Regions from separate parts of the Bradyrhizobium zhanjiangense genome, predicted to be linked through region 1. Evidence: predicted binding sites of a transcription regulator. Region 1 holds the regulator's gene; each other region holds the start of a gene.

Region 1 (5,004 bases):
GGGACATGCCGGCTGCCAGCCCGAGGCCATCGTTGCGCGCTATGTGCGTGACGAGGCCTACCGGCTGCACGAGGTCGGCAAGATCAGCGACGAGGATTATTTTCAATCGCTGCGTTCATCGCTCGGGATCGACATTTCCGATGCGCAGTTTCTGGAGGGATGGAACGCGATCTTCGCCGGCGAGATGCCCGATATCGCCGAGCTCTTGCCGCGCGCTGCCAAGCAGATGCCGCTCTATGTCTTCTCCAATACCAACCGGCCGCATGTCGACTATTTCTCGAAGGAATATGCCGGCGTGCTCGGCCATTTCCGCGAGCTCTATTTGTCGTCCAGCATCGGCCTGCGCAAACCGGATGCGGAGGCGTTCGACCATGTCGTGACGTCGATCGGCGTGCCGGCCAGCCGAATCGTGTTCTTCGACGACCTTGCCGAGAACGTCGAAGGGGCACGGGCGCGCGGATTGACGGCGGTGCATGTCACCTCGCCCGGTGATGTCGGCAACGCCTTGCGAGCGTTGGGAATTTGACTGCCGACGCCCGGCCGGATCTGGTCGGGTTCCGAGGACCAAATCTGCTTGGGAATGCGGAACCAAATCACTTTGTGCATTTTTGTACAGAGTTCCGGGAACGGAAATACTTCCTCCGGACTCTATGAGTCCGTTGGGACTTCTACATCGGACTTATTCTCGTGCTGGGCAAAGCCTACCTCACAAAGCAAGCTTCTCTGCTGCTCGAATTCGCCAGAACCACCTCGGATTCGCGCCTCTCCGCCAAGCTCATCAGCAAGGCCGCCGACCTGAAATCTCAGGCCGATCCGCTGCCGGACAAGGATCAGGGCCCCAAAGCTCCGGACGTGACGCCTAGCGTCAGTTCGGGCGAACAGACGCAGAGTTGATCGATGCTGGCCGTGGCTCTCGTCATTCTCGTCCTAGCCATGGCCACTCTGGTACCAATCTGCCTCGTCCTGGAGATCATGTCCCGCCCGGCCTGACATCGCCTTCGTTGCCTGCGAATGCGTCGTCGGGATGATCATTCCGCTCGGCTGCTCTTTTGCCTCTGCGCTCGCGCTCGGCTAGAAGGCTTCCTGCCAATTCGTCCGCGAGCAGGAGTTTTCGCCGTGGCTCTCATGCCGGTTTCCGATGCGCTTGCCGCCGTGCTTGCCGGCGCGGAGCCTCTGGCCGAGGAAATGGTTGCTCTCGACGCAGCCTTCCACCGTGTGCTCGCCCGCGACGTGGCGGCGCTGCGCACGCAGCCGCCGGAAGCGATGTCGGCGATGGATGGCTATGCCGTGCGCGCGGCCGACGCGGGGGCGATCGATTCCCGACTGACGGTGATTGGCGAGGTGGCGGCGGGTCGTCCGTTCGCGGGAACGGTCGGCGCCGGCGAAGCCGTGCGGATCTTCACCGGCGGCGTCGTTCCCAACGGTGCCGACGCGGTCGTGATCCAGGAGGATACGGTCGCGGACGGCACGCGCATCACGATCAAGGAAGCCGCGATTCCCGGTCGGCACATCCGCCCCGCAGGCGTTGACTTCGCCGAAGGCGACGTGCTCCTGCGCAAGGGAACCCGTCTCACCGAGCGCGACCTCGCGCTCGCCGCCGCCATGAATCACCCGCAGCTTGCCGTCTGCCGCCGCCCGAAGGTCGCGATCCTCGCCACCGGCGACGAACTGGTGATGCCAGGCGCCGCGCCCGGCCGCGGCCAGATCGTCTATTCCAACGGCTATGCCCTGCACGCGCTCGCCCGCAGCGAGGGGGCCGAGACCATCGACCTCGGCATCGCCGCCGACACGCTGGAGGCCACCACCGCCGGCATCCGCCGCGCCCGCGAGAGCGGCGCCGACATCCTGGTCACGACCGGCGGCGCATCGGTCGGCGACCACGATCTGGTCCAGCAGGCGCTGAGGGACGAAGGTATCTCGATGGCGTTCTGGAAGATTGCGATGCGCCCGGGCAAGCCGATGATGCATGGGCGGCTCGGTGCGATGCGCGTGATCGGCCTGCCGGGTAATCCCGTCTCCTCCTATGTGTGCGCCTTCCTGTTCATGGTCCCGCTGATTCGTGCGGTATCGGGTCGATCCGTGATTCATCACCGCCATGAGCGCGCCGTGCTCGGCCGCGATGTGGGCGCAAACGATATGCGCGCGGATTATCTTCGCGCACGTCTGGAACAGCGCGACGACGGCACGCTGGTGGCCGTTCCCGTCCATCACCAGGATTCCTCGCTGCTTGCGAATCTCGCTGCGGCACAGGCACTTCTCGTGCGCGCGCCGTTCGCGCCGAAGGCCGGAGCCGGCTCGCCTTGCGAGGTGCTGCGCCTGCCCGTCTGAGCGCATCCACCACACGTGTTCCGCGAACTTTGTCGTGTTCACGCAAAATTAAGCAGTTGCGGAACACATATCGAACATATAGTGTCCGTTCATGATTTGTTTCGAGGATGTAGCGGTTCGCCGCTCCAATTCAGCGTCTCGCAATCGAACGACATCAACCGGGGGACTTTGGTCGAGATGTTAACGCGCAAACAATACGAGCTTCTGCGGTTCATCAGCGAACGTCTGAAGGAAAGCGGCGTGCCGCCCTCCTTCGACGAGATGAAGGATGCGCTCGACCTGCGCTCGAAATCGGGCATCCATCGCCTGATCACCGCGCTGGAGGAGCGCGGCTTCATCCGCCGCCTGCCCAACCGCGCTCGCGCCATCGAGGTGATCAAGCTGCCTGAGCTCCAGGCGGCCGCCGGCAACCGCCGCGGCTTCACGCCAAGCGTCATCGAGGGCAATCTCGGCAAGGTGCGCGCGAGCTCCAGCCCACCCGCCGACGAGGGCGAGCGTCCCGTTGCGGTGCCGGTGATGGGTCGCATCGCAGCCGGTACGCCGATCGAAGCGTTGCAGACCCGCAGTCACACCATCAGCGTACCGCCCGACATGCTCGGCTCGGGCGAACACTACGCGCTCGAAGTGCGCGGCGATTCGATGGTCGAGGCCGGCATCCTCGACGGCGACATGGCGCTGATCCAGCGCAACGAGAGCGCCGATACCGGCGACATCGTGGTGGCGCTGATCGACGACGAGGAAGCGACGCTCAAGCGCTTCCGCCGCCGCGGCGCGTCGATCGCGCTCGAGCCCGCCAACGCCGCCTACGAGGTGCGCATCCTGCCGCCGAACCGGGTGAAGATTCAGGGCAAGCTGATCGGACTGTACCGCAAGTACTGAGAAGACTCAGTGGTCATTCGATACCGATGATTCCGATTGGAGCGGACGGATTGTCCGCTTCAGCTGGATAGTCTTTCTGGTCTTGGGCAGATTATCTGGCCCCTTTCCAAGCGCTACGTCCTCGGCATGCCGCCCGAAGCACTCATCGCTTTGCGGCTCAAGAGATCGAGGAGACAACGATGCGTAGGATCGTTTTGAGCGCCTTCGCAACTGTGCTGATCGCTGCATCGGCAGCGCAAGCATTCGCAGTACAATCGCAGCACCATCCCCGCAAGTCGGCGCATGCGACAACGAGTGAGCAATTCCGCAGCGCCCGAAGTGCCGTCGCGCGACAGCCACAGCCGAGTTGGCCATATTCCGGATGGTCGGCGCCCGCAGGCCGCTGACGCTCGCATCCGCCAAATGCACTGAAGCGAGCTTTGTTCCTATTGGATTCGGGAAAGATAATGTGATCGCATCCGACTGACGCCAGCCGCAGATTCGCCCACAACCAAGCAGAATGTTACGTGCTTCCACTCTGATAGAGGCTTGCGCCTCCGAAAGAGGCGCGGGTTGCTATCTTCGAATAGGAGCACCCGATGTGTGACTACAGTCTGCATGCCGTTGCATCGCGCCCCGCCGAAGTCGGCGAGACGATCGTGTCGACAACGTTCCGCGGCACCTCGACGCGCGGCTTCGCTTCCGCGGCCGACCCGACCGTGGCCGTCTGCCTGCTGCCGGGAACGGAGCTCGCCTTCGCCGACAACGTCCGTTACGACAATCGTTGGATCTGGACGCGCACGATCAACTCCCGCGTCGGCAAGTTCGGCAAGATCGATCCGCACATTCCCGATCGCCATCATGACGCGATCGAATTCCCCGACGGCAAATACGTGCTGGTGACGCAGCTCGTCGAAGGCCAGCACGCAACCGTGCTGCAACTGCCGGTGACGCAGCCGGTCAGCGAGCGCGAGCACAAGCCGCAGATCGATGCCGACAGCCGGCCGACGATCACGCGTCTGCCGATCGGCTGAGCCGTCCCTGGCCACCAGGTCGGGCCAGGATTGAAAATGCCATCGCCGGCCGAGGCCGGCGAGATGGTATGATTTATGTTCTGCGGAAGTCCGGCTGGACCCGGACCAGCTCCTGCATTTGTTCTTAATCGTCTGGCCTTAATCGTCGGCCTGCAAGTCGGTCTCCGCCGGAGTCGCGTCCCGGTTGCGGGCCGTAGCGGCCTTCGGCGCGAGGCTTCCGTCGAAATCACCCTCGCCGGCGCCGGCCGGGAGCCAAGGGCGGCTTGTGCCTCTTGCTCTCACAGCCTGAACCGCAAAACCGTCACCACGCTGCGTCAACGCCAGCGCGCCTTGGCTGGTGAGACGCTGCCGATCGACCACCATCGCCGCGCAATCGGGCGGTGCGGGCCGCCGCGTCACTACCAGCGCGGCGCGGCTGCAATCATCAGCCAGCGCGTCGATCCGCAAGGAAAGCGCAACCAGCCTCCCGTCGGCGAGCGGCGTCACGCAGCCGGCCTCGTCGCACGACACGCCGTCGGCCAGCGAGCTACTCCCGGCGTCGCGCGGATCAGCGTCGGCAGCTAACCACTCCCTAAGCAGAAAGCCGTCCTTGCTCGTCCGGATCACATGCAGGTGTCCGTCGCGGCCGCGCACCGCGACGCTCGCGCCGTCTCCGGCAATCAGGATATCGGGCTGCCGCACCGACAGCCCCCAGGCAATGGAAGCCAGTAGCAGCAGGGCACCAGACCAGCGCAAGGGGGTGCGCAACAGGCCCATCACGATGATCCCGAGGCTTGCCGCGACC
Region 2 (5,004 bases), 4.6 Mb from region 1:
GGCCTTCGACAGCTCGAACATCGGCCCGAGCAGCTTTTCGATATGCGTCTTGAGCCAGAGCTCGAGCCGCGCCTGCACTTTTTCACGCGGGCCGCCGGTCAATCTCTCGTCGGAGATGATACGGATGCGCGGATGCAGCGCGTCGTCGGCGGCAGACAGGCGCGCCACGGCATCGCCGGTCCAGCGGATGATGCCTTCCGAGGTCAGCACGAACTGCTCGTCCGGCGCGTTGCCCAGCTTCTCGGCGCGCGTGTTGATCTCGCCGGCGAGCACCGCTTGCGCTGCAGCCTGCAAGGCTTTCGCATCGGAGCCGGCTTCCGCCACGTCCGGTGCAAAGGTGAAGCCGTCGAGGCGGCCGATGACATGGCCTTCGACGATGACTTCGCCGGTCTTGCCGATTTCAGTATTCAAGCTCGTGTTCTCCCGCAGGCGGCGCATCAATACACTGGTCCGGCGATCAACGAAACGCTCAGTCAAGCGTTCATGGAGCGCATCCGATAATTTATTTTCGACCTCCCGCGCGATCCCCTGCCAGCGTTCGGGGTCTTTCAGCCAGTCCGGGCGGTTGGCGACGAAGGTCCAGGTGCGAATCTGCGCGATCCGGGCCGACAGCGTGTCGATGTCGCCGTCGATGCGGTCGGCCTGGTCGACCTGGGCGGCGAACCAGGCATCGGGGACGCATCCCTTCTGCATCAGGAAGCCGTAGAGCGTCGTCACCAGCTCAGCATGGGCGGCCGGCGACAGCTTTCGGTAATCGGGGACCTGGCAGGCCTCCCAGAGGCGTTCCACGGCGTCTTTGCCATGCGCGATATCGCGCACCTCGCCGTCGCGGGCGGCGTGGTCGAGCACGCGCATGTCCTCGGCAACAGGCGCGCGCGTCAGCGCCTCGTGCCCCGGAGGTAAGTTCAAGGACACCTGGAGCGCGCCGAGCGAGGAGAAATCCAGCTTCGAGTTGCGCCATTGCAGCATCTTCACGGCATCGAAGGTGTGGTTCTGTAGCGCGTTGACGAGCTCGGGCTCGAACGGCGCGCAGCGGCCGGTGGTGCCGAAGGTGCCGTTGCGCGTGGCGCGGCCGGCGCGGCCGGCGACCTGCGCGAACTCGGCCGGCGTCAGCCTGCGGAACTGGTAGCCGTCGAACTTGCGGTCGGAAGCGAAGGCGACGTGGTCGACGTCGAGATTGAGGCCCATGCCGACGGCGTCGGTGGCGACGAGATAGTCGACATCGCCGTTCTGGAACATCGCCACTTGCGCGTTGCGCGTGCGAGGGCTGAGCGATCCCAGCACCACGGCGGCGCCGCCATGCTGGCGGCGGATCAGCTCGGCGATGGCGTAGACCTCGTCGGCCGAGAACGCGACGATGGCGGTGCGGCGCGGCTGGCGCGTGATCTTGCGGTCGCCGGCGAATTCGAGGCTCGACAGGCGCGGCCGCGTGATCATGGACACGCCCGGCAACAGCCGCTCGATGATCGGGCGCATCGTGGCAGCGCCGAGCAGCAGCGTCTCGTCGCGGCCGCGGCGGTTGAGGATGCGGTCGGTGAAGACGTGGCCGCGTTCGAGGTCAGAAGCGATCTGGACCTCGTCGATGGCGAGGAACGACACATCGAGGTCGCGCGGCATCGCCTCGACGGTCGAGACCCAATAGCGCGGCTTCTTCGGCTTGATCTTCTCCTCGCCGGTGACGAGCGCGACGCTCTCTGGCCCCGCGCGATCGGCGATCTTGTTGTAGACCTCGCGCGCCAACAGGCGCAGCGGCAGCCCGATCATGCCGGAGGGATGCGCCAGCATCCGCTCGATGGCGAGATGGGTCTTGCCGGTGTTGGTCGGACCGAGCACCGCAGTGACGCCGGCGCCGGGCGCGCGCTCGGAAGCGAAGGGGGAGGGAGAGAAAGCCATATCCAGGGATTAGGTAGTGGCGATTTGGGCGAATGTCAGTGCCGTTTTGGGGCGGGAGCGCGAAGCGCTTGAAAGTCACCTCGCCCCGCTTGCGGGGAGAGGTCGGCGCGAAGCGCCGGGTGAGGGGGGCTCTCCGCGAGTCGAACTGTCACCGTTTTCGCGGATGCAGCCCCTCACCCCAACCCTCTCCCCGTAAGAACGGGGAGAGGGAGAAGAGAGAGCTCCCCAAACCTCGCGCAACTGTCTCACTTTGCGACGCTTTTCCCGTTGGCCTTAAGCTTCGGAACGACTCTAGAACGAATCGCGGCCGAATCGCTGACTCCCTGATGAGTCCTGTTCCGTTCACGCAACATGTCGCGGGACTCGTGTTGATTGTGCACTAGATGGAGTTTTGCCCGATCGCACAAGCGAGGTTTCGGCGGCGGGTTTCTTAAAATTGGGGATGGCGCGGAGTCGAATCAGAATCGGGCGGGAGTCAAATGGATTCCCGTCTCGCCGGCCTGCAAAACAAAAAGTGCGAAAACAACCCCATGCACAGTAGCATGTCATTGAATTTACACACTTTCTTACCCTCCCCTGGAGGGGAAGGGTCGGCGCACATGGAGCGCAGCGAAATGCGCGACGGGGTGGGGTGATCTCTCCCCACGGGCACTGTTCGTGTGGAGAGATCACCCCACCCCGCTCGCGCTACGCGCGATCGACCCTCCCCCTCCAGGGGAGGGTGAAGGCTTATTGCGTCTTCGCGACGCGCGGCGGCTGGGGGGAGGTGATGAAGCTGGTCGCTTCCAGCATGGCCGGCCCCAGCGGCGTCGGCACTTTCAGCCAGAACGGGACCAGGATGCGCGTGCCCGCCACCGGCGCGAACGCGATCTCGATGTTGCGCTGGGCGGCGAGGTATTTGATCACGGGGCGGTCGGGGATGTAGCCGGCGACAGGCACGAAATAGAGCGCGCAAACCACGACCGGGCCACGATAGCCCTTCTCCGCCTTCACGCTCTCCATGCGCTTGAAATCGAGTTTGAGATCGTAGCGCATGCGGCCGTCGAACACGGGCGCGGCGTTGTGGCAGGCCTCCGGCGAGACGGGATCGCCGGTGCCGGGCACGCGCAGCAGCGAGGCCGTCATCGGGTCCCAGACGCCGCGGCGATGCGCCTCGGTGACGACGATGCGGTCCGGATCGACCGGCGGCTCCGGCAGGATCGCGAACTCCTTCACATTGCCCTTGTCGAGCGTGATGCGGATCTCTTCGGTCTTCTTCGAGGTGGTGGTTGAGGCCTGATAGCCGGTCGCAACCAGCGCGCCGTTGACGACGCGGCCTTGGCTAGCGCCGGTGCCGGACCCGCCCGTGAACGACTTCAAGATCCCGGTGGTGCCGCCGGAGGCCGCGGCCGCGAACACGTCGTCCTGGATGTCGATGTTCCAGGCGCCCCTGCCGACGGGAATGCCCGCCAGCGACGCCTCATACTGCGCCTCGAGCTTGCCCTGCGCCGCTACAGGCTCGGCCGCCCACGCCACGGCGAGGCCGCACAGGGCCGCCAGGGCCAGCTGGCCGGCAGAGCGCCGCCGGGGCGAAACGGGGGACGAGGTGGGCACGAAGCTTTCCAATCGGGGCGCCAAGTGATGCGTTACTTAAGCCGAAATCGGCGGCAGGCAATGCGTCCGGGCGCGCAGACGCGGAACTCCACCGGATTCTTCCGGCGCGATTACGCCCTTTATGTGATGGTAAGGCGTTCCGATCATTGCCGTTTTGGTGATTGGGGAGCCGCGGGCTCCGACTCCTCTCCCGCTTGCGGGAGAGGTCGCGCGCAGCGCGGGTGAGGGCTCTCTCCTCTTGGGGGCTCTCTTTGGAGGCACCACCCGTGATAACGACTGTCCCTCCGCGGAGGCACCCCCTCCCCAACCCTCCCCCGCAGGCGGGAGAGGGGGCGCACCACCGCCGGGGCGGGCACGAAACCTGCCCCAAATCCTTGACTACCCGCCCCTTCCCCCCTATACGTCCGCCCGCTCCCTGCAAGGACAGAGAATTCGCCCCCGTGGCGCCCAGAATGGCGGCCGCAACTCGTTGGGGGTTTAGGATAAGGATTTTTGCCATGTCTCGCCGCTGCGAACTGACGGCCAAGGGCCCCCTCGTCGGCCACAAGGTCAGCCACTCCAACATCAAGACCAAGCGCCGCTTCCTGCCGAACCTCGTCAACGTGACGTTCATCTCGGAAGCCCTCGGCCGCAACGTGCGCCTGCGCGTCTCCACCACCGCGGTCAAGAGCGTCGACCACAATGGCGGCCTCGATGCCTTCCTGCTCAAGGCCAAGACCGACGCCCTGTCGCCGCGCGCCCTCGAGCTGAAGCGCGCCATCCAGAAGAAGGTCGGCGACACCGCGCCGGTCAAGAAGGCCAGCTAAGTTTTTCAGAATCGGGCGGGGGCTAAGTTGCGTCGCGTGGCGTAGGCTTAGCCGGTAGAGTTTTGCGTTACGGCCGGATCGGAAGATCCGGCCGTTTTTGTTCTGAGAGGCCGAAAATTCGAACCGCGCAGGCTGCGACTACCGGTTACTTTAGCGCCTTAAGAAAAGAGGCTGGCTTATCGAACGTCTTTTCCACGGGGTATCGTTGGGCATTGAGGCGTATTTTTCTCATCGCCTCTGCCGTTGGATCGAGCCCAAGTCGATCAAATAGCATGAGCGTGTAAAGCAACACATCCGCAGCTTCCGCGGCCACACGGCTCCTATCGAGGCCATCGAGGTCATGGCCATCATGCTGCCATTGGAATATCTCCAGAAGCTCGCCGGCTTCGATGCTTACCGAAATCGCCAGATCTTTGGGGGTATGAAATCGGGACCAATTTCGGTCGTCTCTAAATTGGCGGAGCGCCTTAACGATCTCTTCCATCGCTATCTCCGATTGCAGCCCTACCAAACCTATATTAATTCGCTGCCACTAGCGCTATGTTCCGCCTCAGGCCTTAATTTCCCGTTCCCAATCATTTGATCGCTTAAGTGGACGCTTACCTCAACATCGCGGAACAGGTCCTGTTTAGGGTGCGCCGGCCACTGCGCCCCAAGGAGATTCTTGACGAAGCCTATCTCAAGAAGCTCGTCCCTTGGCACCTGCGCGGAC
Region 3 (5,004 bases), 2.3 Mb from region 1:
CCACCGCCAAGCTTCGCGAAAGCGAGCAGCGGCGCAGCATGGCGATCGCCGCCGGCAAGATGGGCTCCTGGGATTGGGACTGGATCACCGGCGACTGGATGTGGGACGAGGGGCAATATCGCATCTTTGGGGTCAGCCCAGAGAGCTTCGAGGTCAACCCGGCCAACGTTCAGGCGCTGTTGCATCCCGATGATGTCGATCAGTTGCGCAAGGCGATCTCCGAGTTCAACAAGGGCGCACGCGCCTACGAAACGGAATTCCGCATCGTGCGGCCCGACGGTGATGTGCGCTGGTGCGTCGGCACCGCGGCGGCAACGGTCGACGAGAGTGGTCGCGTGGTTCGTGTCAGCGGCGTCACCGTCGACATCACCGAACGCAAGCGTGCCGAAGAGCGGCAGAATCTCCTTGCGCGGGAAGTCGATCATCGCGCCAAGAATGCGCTGGCGCTGGCGCAATCGATCGTGCGCCTCACCCGCGCCGACGAGGTCAAGGCCTACGTCAATGCCGTCGAGGGGCGCATCAATGCGCTCGCGCGCGTGCATACCATCCTGTCGCTGTCGAGTTGGCAGGGCGCCGAGCTCTCCAAGCTGATCGACGAGGAGCTTGCGCCCTATTCGCTAGGCGGCCAGATCAAGCTTGCCGGGCCCGAGGTTCAGTTGCTGCCGGCGACCGCCCAGACGCTGGCGCTGGCGCTGCACGAGCTCTTCACCAATTCGGCCAAGTATGGCGCACTGTCGACGCGATCCGGTCGGCTCATGATCGGTTGGCAGACCGAGGACGACCGCCTCACACTGACCTGGGAGGAATCCGGCGGCCCGCTAGTCAGGACGCCGAAATCCCGCGGCTTCGGCACGCGGAGTCTGCTTGCAAGCGTCGAGTCCCAGCTTGGCGGACAGGCGCAATTCAATTGGCGCGCCGAGGGCTTGTTGTGCCGCCTGGAGGTGCCGTTGACACGCAAACCGGTGGCGACGACGGCACCCGGCAAATTCGATGCCGCCGCCGCGGCCGAATTGCAGCGCGCATCCGGTTAGAACGTTTTCCAGCGAAGTGGTGACCGGTTCGCGCCAAGAAAACGCGTCAAGCGAAGAATCGAGAGCTACCGTTCCGATTCAATCGGAACGGAAAGCTCTAGCCGGACGCCGCGCTCGTCATGCGCTGCTCCGTCCGGGGATCGCGCGCGACGCGTCCTTCGAGCCAAGCCTCCGTTCGAGCGAGATCGCGTAGCGCCTTCGCATAGCGGCGAGCCGCGCTTCGTTCCGCGCCGCGCGGGAGCTTGCGCGCCTTGCGTAGGATGTCCGCGGCCGCGTTGCGATAGGCCAGCGAGCGGTACAGAAAGACTACCTTGCCCATATCGATATTCCCGTGTTGACAGTGCTCATCTTCGCAAGCCGGGCATGAACGTCGGATGAAGCTGACGATGACAATTCCTTCATCCTGATGGAACCAATGGCGATCGCGCGCGTTTGCCTGCCAGATCGGGACATAGTTCCATGCGCGCGAAAAAGTCGTCGAACCTGATCTCTCCCACCGGCCTTATCAAGCTGATGACACATGCGATGATGGGTGCAGCCCTCGGCCTCGCCTTCAGCCTCGCACTCATTCTGACCAATCCAGCCGTCGCCAACCTGCTGAGCCATGGCGGAAGCCAAGCCGCTATTGTCTTCGCTCTCACGCTGGTGACGACCTTCGCGATCGGCGCGACGCTCACCGGCATCGTGTTCATCCTCGAAGAGAACAAGCAATCTTGAAGCGTGCGCGACGCGTGGAGAAGCTTTGTTGGGAACTCCTGCGAGGAACGGCCGTTGGCCGCCTGCGTCAATTTAACCCAGGGAGTTCCCCCATATGAAGACAGTCAAGCTCGTCCTCACCGCAATGTTGGCAACGGGCCTCGCCGCCGCGCCGTTCGCCGTGCAGGCGAAGTCGCACAAGGCCAAACATGGATCCTCGATGTCATCGTCGCAGACCACGGGCGCGAATACCAAGTCCTCCAAGGGTGCCGATCCCTCCGGTCAAGGCGGCTCTGGCCCCGGCTCCGACCAGGGCGGCACGATGACGAACAAGGGCGGCATGAGCAAGTGAGCTCTGCCCGGCAAGGTGAGAGTCCCGCGTTCAGCGCGGGGCTTTTCACTCGAGGACGACGACGATTCATCTTGCCCTCTCCTTCGCGCTCTAGGCTAGCGCCACATGGTCGGCGCGCTGATCCTCCGACAGCATCGACAATCTCCAGCATGTCGCTTGCGCGCACGCCTTAGCTGCGTCGGATGTCAGTGATGTTAAGACAGCTTGCCGCGGAATTCGTCTTAACGAGATGCTCGAACTGCGCCCGCTTGCGCGCGATCAGGCCGCAGCGTCGTCGAGGCCCTCGCGCTGCAATTGCCGGATGGCGGAGCCCAGTTCGAGAATCTCGGCGCGCAATTTCAGGATCCGGTAGTTGTCCGGGTCTTCCTCCACCGCGCGCCCCCGATGTCTCAGCGGCGGGCCAACACGCGCGCCGGCTTGTCGACATTCATCAAGGAGCGAAGACGCATCCGGTCGCGAACGTCGGGCAGGACATCGCCGCCCCCGGCCGACTTCCATTCGTCGATAAGCAGGTTGATCTTCCGGCGCAGATTGATCTGCGCCAGAGCTTGTTCGGTGCAGTCGCAATCGCCGTTGACGAGAGCGCGCACAGACGCCTCGACATCGGCCATTTCCAGCCTCAAAGCGCTGATTTTACGCCGAATTTCATTAATTCTGTTGTCCATGGCTTGTTAGAACAAAATAAGAACATATAGTCAAGCCAGATTTCAAGGACGGAGGAGCGACATGCAGGTCCAGGCGAAATACGACGCCAGGGTTTTTCTTGGCGAGCAGATGACACGGGCGCAGGGACTGAGGCTGAAGCGGCTGAGCGAAGAGGCCTATCAGCCGGCACAATATGCGCGAGATCTGTCCTCTGCCGAGGCTGCGCGGCGCATTCAGGTGCTGGAGGCCGAGATCGAGCTGGCGAATTCGTTCTGAGCCGCCTTCACCGCCCGGAACATTGCACGCGTGCTGTCGGAACCATGCCAGTGTCGAATGGTTCTCCCTCCGCCAAGGGAGAACAGGCATGGCACGCAAGGCAAAGAAGCGCCGCTACTCGCGCAGCTCCGGCAGCGATGTCGAAAGCGAGATGCGGCGCTACAAGAAAGGTACCGCGAAGAGCGGACGTGGCGGTCGCGGCGGACGCGTGAAGAGCCGCAAGCAGGCGATCGCGATCGGGCTGTCGAAGGCCCGCAAGAAGGGCAAGAAGGTCCCGAAGAAGGCCTCGAAGCGGAAGACGTCCAAGAAGAAGACGTCCAGGAAATCTTCCAAGAAATCTTCCAAGAAATCGTCGAAGCGCAAATCCAGCAAGCGGTCGCGCTGACCTCAGTCAGATCATGCTGCCCGGCATGAAGCAGCGGATCGAAATCCCGAACGCAGTCTTCACCGGCCACACCATGGTGCGGCCGGCGCGGTTCGGCTCGGTGATCACGGCTTCATCCGGCACCTCGACCCATTGCCCGTCCAACCGCACACGGTAGTGCCCGTTGTGCGATTCCCAATCTGGGTCGGAGACGGCAAAGCCGTCCGCATCCGAGCAGCACGGACCGAGGTGGCTGCGCAGGCTGTCGAACCATGGCTTCAGGGGCGAGTTCGCATAGCGGCCATCGTCGCGCCCGAAGGCGTTTCCAGCCGGCAGCACGAACCACGCCACGAGCAGCGTACTCATCAGCGAGAGCTTCAATCGATCCATGTCGGCACCGATCAATGTGAACCAGCGGCCAGTTCCACAAAGCGGCCGGAGGTTCGAAGGTTCCACGCTCGCGAGCCCACTCCGCGGCTGCGTTGCCGCCGAGCAGATGCCCGACCAGAAAGTGTGATGGCCGAACACGGCTTTTTCGGACGAACCGGGTCACCCTCCCTGCCGTTAACGAGAATGTTATCGGGTGACCTGTGGGAATCTTAAGTGCGAATGCGAAAGGCGGCCCAAAGGGCCGCCTTTTTGAATTGTACCGATCGAGGTTCGCCTTACGCGAGTGGCACCGCGACGAACCGGGTGGCATCCGCGCTTCTGATCTGCAACAGCACGCTGCGCTTGCCGGACGATTTGGCCTGCGCCAGCTCCGAGCGCACCTCGCCGACATTGCTGACGGCCTTGCCGCCGACATTGAGGATGACGTCACCGGTCTTGATGCCGCGCTGCGCGGCCGGCCCTTCCGGATCAACCTCGGTGACGACGACACCCTTCTGGCCGGCGCCCTGCACATCGCCGGCCGGAGCCAGACCAAGCCCGAGGCGCGGCATGCCGGCGCCCGGCTGCACCTTGCCGTCATAGGCCTTGCCCTGAGCCTGCCGTTCGTTCGGCAGTTCGCCGAGCGCCAGCGTCACCGTCTTGCTCTCGCCCTTGTGGAAGACGTCGAGCTTGACTGAGCTGCCGGGCGCCAGGGTGGCGATGGTGCGGGCGAGATCGCGGGAATCCTTGACTGCCGTGCCGTTGACGGAGGTGATGACGTCGCCCGCCTCGATGCCGGCCTTCGCCGCCGGGCTGTCGGGTTGCGGATTGTCGACGATCGCGCCGCGCGCCTGCTTCAGTCCGAGACTATCGGCGATATCCGATGTCACCGGCTGCACCTGCACGCCGAGCCAGCCGCGGGTGACCGCGCCCTTGTCCTTCAACTGCGCCACCACCAGTTTTGCGGTCGTGGCCGGAATGTCGAAGCCGATGCCGACCGAACCGCCGGAGGGCGAGAAGATCGCGGTGTTCACGCCGATCACGTTGCCGTTCATGTCGAAAGCGGGACCGCCGGAATTGCCTTTGTTGATCGGCGCGTCGATCTGGATGAAGTCGTCATAAGGACCATTGCCGATGTCGCGGCCGCTGGCCGAGACGATGCCGGCGGTGACGGTGCCGCCGAGCCCGAAGGGATTGCCGACCGCGACCACCCAATCGCCGATGCGCGGCTTCTGGTCGGAGAATTTGACGAACGGAAAATCCTTCTTGCC
Region 4 (5,004 bases), 150 kb from region 1:
CTCGTCTGCAGCGGCGTGAACTTGTAGAGCTGATTCAGCACCACGTCGGGCACGGCATCGCGCTTGAGCTCGATGACGACGCGATAGCCCTCGCGGTCGGACTCGTCACGCAGATCGGAGATGCCCTCGATCTTCTTTTCCTTGTAGAGCTCGGCGATGCGCTCGACCATCGTCGCCTTGTTCACCTGATACGGGATCTCGGTGATGACGATCGCCTCGCGCTCCTTGCGGATCGTCTCGAACGTGACCTTGCCGCGCATCACGATGGAGCCGCGGCCGAGATGGTAGGCGCTGCGGATGCCCTGGCGGCCCAGGATGATGCCGCCGGTCGGAAAATCCGGGCCCGGGATGATGTTGTTGAGCTCGTCGATGGTCAGCGACGGATTGTCGATCAACGCCAGGCAGGCATCAATGACCTCGCCGAGATTGTGCGGCGGGATGTTGGTGGCCATGCCGACCGCGATGCCGCCGGCGCCGTTGACCAGCAGGTTCGGGAACCGCGCCGGCAGGACCACCGGTTCCTTGGTCGAGCCGTCGTAATTGTCCTGGAAGTCGACGGTCTCGTTGTCGATGTCGTCGAGCAGCTTCAGCGCGATCTTGGTCAGGCGCGACTCGGTGTAGCGCATCGCCGCCGGCGGATCGCCGTCGACCGAGCCGAAATTGCCCTGCCCGTCCACCAGCAGTTCGCGCATCGAGAAAGGCTGGGCCATGCGCACCAGCGCGTCGTAGATCGCCTGGTCGCCATGCGGATGGTATTGGCCCATGACGTCGCCGACGATACCGGCCGACTTCTTGTGCTTCTTGTCCGGCGTGTAGCCTTCCTCGTTCATCGAGAACAGGATGCGGCGATGCACCGGCTTCAGGCCGTCGCGCGCATCGGGCAGCGCGCGCGACACGATCACGCTCATGGCGTAATCGAGATAGGACTTCTTCATCTCGTCGAGGATGGAGACGGGGCGAATGTCCGAGGGTTGCGCCGGCTGGTCGCCGGGCTTGTTATCGTCGTCAGCCAAGGGGAAATCCGGTGAGGTTTTATCTGGGAATCATATAGCGCATCGGGGGCCGGATAACCACCCTCGCGAGGGCCCTGGCAAGCGATTTTTCCGCCTATTTTTCCAACAACTTAAGCCCTTCTGAGCGCTGCTTCCGAGAGGCCCGGAATCGCCCCTCCAAAATGACCTCACGCGCCTGGAAAACCGCGCCGCGAGCGGGCCCCTGTCAGACGGTTTGCCCATGTGAAGTCCGAGCTCACGTCGAACATGAAGCGGGCCCGGAAAATCCGAGCCCGCCCCGCCGATTAGTAGGAATTGCTGACACGACACACCCGGCGCGGCGCGATCAGGCGATGCGCCTTGGCCGCGCGATCCGTGTTCTCAGAACGGGATATCGTCATCCATGTCGCTGTTGCGACCGCCGCCGGCGGCAACAGGACGGCGCGGTGCGCTGCTGACGGGACCGGAGGAGCCGAAATCGCCGCCCGGCTCATCACCGAAGCTGCCGCCTCCTCCGCCGCCACCGCGGCCGTCGAGCATCGTCAGCGTCGAGTTGAAGCCCTGGAGCACGACCTCGGTCGAGTATTTCTCGACGCCGCTCTGGTCGGTCCATTTGCGGGTCTGGAGCGCGCCCTCGATGTAGACCTTGGCGCCCTTCTTCAGGTACTGCTCGGCGACCTTGCACAACCCTTCATTGAAGATCACGACGCGATGCCACTCGGTCTTTTCCTTGCGCTCGCCGGTATTCTTGTCGCGCCAGGTATCCGAGGTGGCGATGCTCAAATTCGCGATCGGCCGCCCGTCCTGGGTGCGGCGGATTTCGGGATCCTTGCCGAGATTTCCAACCAGAATGACCTTGTTGACGCTTCCCGCCATCGCCGCTCTCCACTCCAATGCCACTGAATTTCAAAGGCGAAAGTCCGCTCCCCGCGTTCCTCCGCCGCCCTGTTGAGGCGACCTATACGCTTACGGACGCCGCTCAGCCCATCACCCCCAAGGTTATCCCCACATATAGCATCGCCATCCGCTTCGTTCCAGATTTGTTCTTTGTGGCGATCGGGCGGATATCGGGCCGAGTCCGGTCACGATTGGCGATGAAAAAGGCAGCCTCCGGATGGAACTTTTTGGGTTCCCGAGAGACGGTAAAAACTACTTAACATTCATCAAGTTGCACTTGGTTCAATCGGTTTGCGAGTGTGGCATTTCGGAGACGGACATTGCCCACTCCCTAGGCTACGGTTGAGCCGGACTTAGTTCATATGGGCGTCGCGCCTGATCAACCGCTTCGGGGAGTTCGAGAAGCGGACGAAACTGGGGAGACTGCAATGAATAAGCTTCTGTATGGTGCAATCGGTGCAATCGCGTTGGGCCTGTCGGCTCCTGCAAGTGCGGCAGATCTCGCTGCGCGTCCCTTCACCAAAGCTCCGCCGCCGATGGTCGCCGCCATCTACGACTGGAGCGGCTTCTACATCGGTATCAACGGCGGCGGCGGCACCAGCCACAAGTGCTGGGACTTCGTGACGCCTGTGACCGGCACTCTGGTCGGCGAAGGCTGCCACAACGCGACGGGCGGCACGGTCGGTGGCCAGGTTGGCTATCGCTGGCAGTCGGCCAATTGGGTGTTCGGCGTCGAGGGCCAGGGCAACTGGGCCGACTTTTCTGGCGACAATGTCAGCGCGCTGTTCGCCCTTCGCAACCGCTCGAAGATCGACTCGTTCGGTTTGATCACCGGCCAGGTCGGCTACGCCTGGAACAACGTGCTGCTCTACGTGAAGGGCGGCGGCGCCGTTGTCGGTGATCGCTATCGGACCTACGATTTGGCGACAGGCCTCGAGTTCGACCGGGCCAACGAGACCCGTTGGGGCGGCACGGTGGGTGCGGGCATCGAGTTCGGATTCGCGCCGAACTGGTCGGTCGGCTTCGAGTACGATCACATCTTCCTCGGCAACCGCACGATCAACTTCACCGGGTCCGGCAATTTTGTCACTGCCCCGCTCGGTGTCGTCACACGCTCCGAGCGCATCAGCCAGGATGTCGATATCGGCTTGATCCGCGTGAACTACCGTTGGGGCGGTCCGCTCATCGCAAAATACTGATATCTACCTGATATCACTGAGAGATTGAAGGCCGGCCTCGCGCCGGCCTTTTGCTTGCGTGCTCTCCGGAACAATAGGTCGGCACTTGCCACGTTTTGGGGGCTGTTGTGGCTTTTCGGAGACACAACTTGCGGCTTTAGTGGTGTAAGCACGGCATTAGTTGGGCCGTTGAGTCCGCTGCCCTTCCGGCATGGAAGGCAACAACAGAAACTGGGACTGGGATTAGATTGAAGATGAAGAAGGTTTTGTTGGCTTCGGCCTGTTTGTTCGCTCTCGCTGCTCCGGCTTCGGCCGCTGATCTCGCAGCCCGCCCCTACACCAAGGCGCCGATCGCTCCGGTTGCTGTTTACAACTGGACCGGCTTCTATCTCGGTGTCGTCGGCGGCGGCGCTTGGGAAGCTACTTCGACCGACCCGAAGATGCAGGGCGGCTTCGTCGGCGGCACCGCCGGCTACAACTGGCAGACCGGCAACGTCGTGTTCGGCATCGAGGCGGATGGCGCCTGGGCTGACGTCAACGCTTCGGCGACCGCGCTTGGCATCACCGTGGCTTCCAAGACCGATGCGCTGGGCACAGTGCGTGGCCGTATCGGCTGGGCCGTCAATAACTTCCTGTTCTACGGGACCGGTGGTTACGCCTGGATCGACAACAAGATCACCCTCAGCGCGCTGGGCGTGAGCGTCTCCGACAGCAAGTGGCACTCCGGCTGGACCGTCGGTGCGGGCGTCGAAGCGTTCTTCGCTCCGCAGTGGTCGGTCAAGGGCGAGTACCTCTATCGCAGCCTCGGCAGCGAGAACTACTTCTCCAACCTCGGCACTCCGCTGGCGTCCGGCACGATCAACTTCCACACCGTGCAGGTTGGCGTGAACTATCACTTCGGCGGCCCGGTCGTCGCCAAGTACTGATCTGAAGTACTGATCTTCGCGACCGACGTCACATCGTCACGAGAGGCCGGCCTCGCGCCGGCCTTTTTGTTTGTAGAGCCGTTCCCCGCAGTTCCGCCGCTCCTGCTGCCAGATGCCGCCAGCGCGCCAACAATCCGTTGACGATTCGCAAAGGCCACTGGAAATCCGCGCCCGTTCTTCCTACGTTCGCTGCCATACCCAGCGGCGCCGATCCCGGTTCCGGGCGAAGCGCGCCTTTTGCATTGGCGCGATCGCGCGTCTTTGGATTCCTTGAGGACCACCGGGATGGACGAAGTGATCAAGGCCAAGCGCCAACAACAGAACGCGGGCTCGAGCCTGCGCGCAATTACGATCCGTGGCGCGCGCGAGCACAACCTCAAGAACATCGACGTCGAGATTCCCCGCGACAAGCTGGTGGTGTTCACGGGCCTGTCAGGCTCCGGCAAATCCTCGCTCGCCTTCGACACCATCTATGCCGAGGGCCAGCGCCGCTACGTCGAATCGCTGTCGGCCTATGCGCGCCAATTCCTGGAGATGATGCAAAAGCCTGACGTCGACCAGATCGACGGGCTATCGCCGGCCATCTCGATCGAGCAGAAGACGACCTCGAAGAACCCGCGCTCCACCGTCGGCACCGTCACCGAGATCTACGACTATATGCGCCTGCTCTGGGCGCGCGTCGGCGTGCCCTATTCACCGGCCACGGGCCTGCCGATCGAGAGCCAGACCGTCTCGCAGATGGTCGACCGCGTGCTGGCGCTGCCGGAAGGCACCCGCCTCTATCTGCTCGCTCCGGTCGTGCGCGGCCGCAAGGGCGAGTACCGCAAAGAGCTGGCCGAATGGCTCAAGAAGGGCTTTCAGCGCGTCAAGATCGACGGCAGCTTCTACGAGCTGGCGGAAGCGCCGACGCTCGACAAGAAATTCCCACACGACATCGACGTCGTGGTCGACCGCATCGTGGTGCGCGCCGACATCGGCCAGCGCCTCGCCGAGAGTTTTGAGACCGCGCTA

The links. Region 1 encodes LexA, which represses DNA repair genes until DNA is damaged. Its sites were predicted from a motif close to TGTTCNNNNTGTGTTCNG; they were not measured.
Region 2: the regulator LexA is predicted to act here: its motif matches at 2,175-2,192, upstream of XH85_RS44640 (helicase-related protein).
Region 3: the regulator LexA is predicted to act here: its motif matches at 2,752-2,769, upstream of XH85_RS33815 (DUF3072 domain-containing protein).
Region 4: the regulator LexA is predicted to act here: its motif matches at 2,023-2,040, upstream of XH85_RS23245 (single-stranded DNA-binding protein).

The regions. Positions count from the first base shown of each region.
Region 1 is NZ_CP022221.1:4,697,843-4,702,846, reverse strand. It holds gene XH85_RS22455 (HAD family hydrolase) at 1-526, shown strand, start outside; gene XH85_RS22450 (hypothetical protein) at 688-894, shown strand; gene XH85_RS22445 (molybdopterin molybdotransferase MoeA) at 1,117-2,328, shown strand; gene lexA (transcriptional repressor LexA) at 2,506-3,207, shown strand; gene XH85_RS45260 (hypothetical protein) at 3,786-4,220, shown strand; gene XH85_RS22425 (ComEC/Rec2 family competence protein) at 4,359-5,004, opposite strand, start outside.
Region 2 is NZ_CP022221.1:9,334,133-9,339,136, forward strand. It holds gene XH85_RS44640 (helicase-related protein) at 1-1,893, opposite strand, end outside; gene XH85_RS44650 (DUF3108 domain-containing protein) at 2,623-3,432, opposite strand; gene rpmB (50S ribosomal protein L28) at 3,984-4,292, shown strand; gene XH85_RS44665 (nucleotide pyrophosphohydrolase) at 4,438-4,776, opposite strand; gene XH85_RS44670 (HTH domain-containing protein) at 4,884-5,004, shown strand, end outside.
Region 3 is NZ_CP022221.1:7,044,894-7,049,897, forward strand. It holds gene XH85_RS33785 (HWE histidine kinase domain-containing protein) at 1-1,031, shown strand, start outside; gene XH85_RS33790 (hypothetical protein) at 1,129-1,350, opposite strand; gene XH85_RS33795 (hypothetical protein) at 1,491-1,748, shown strand; gene XH85_RS33800 (hypothetical protein) at 1,843-2,079, shown strand; gene XH85_RS33810 (hypothetical protein) at 2,469-2,690, opposite strand; gene XH85_RS33815 (DUF3072 domain-containing protein) at 2,806-3,000, shown strand; gene XH85_RS33820 (DUF6496 domain-containing protein) at 3,089-3,385, shown strand; gene XH85_RS33825 (hypothetical protein) at 3,392-3,754, opposite strand; gene XH85_RS33830 (Do family serine endopeptidase) at 4,030-5,004, opposite strand, start outside.
Region 4 is NZ_CP022221.1:4,852,763-4,857,766, reverse strand. It holds gene gyrA (DNA gyrase subunit A) at 1-1,013, opposite strand, end outside; gene XH85_RS23245 (single-stranded DNA-binding protein) at 1,374-1,868, opposite strand; gene XH85_RS23240 (outer membrane protein) at 2,318-3,088, shown strand; gene XH85_RS23235 (outer membrane protein) at 3,322-3,993, shown strand; gene uvrA (excinuclease ABC subunit UvrA) at 4,279-5,004, shown strand, end outside.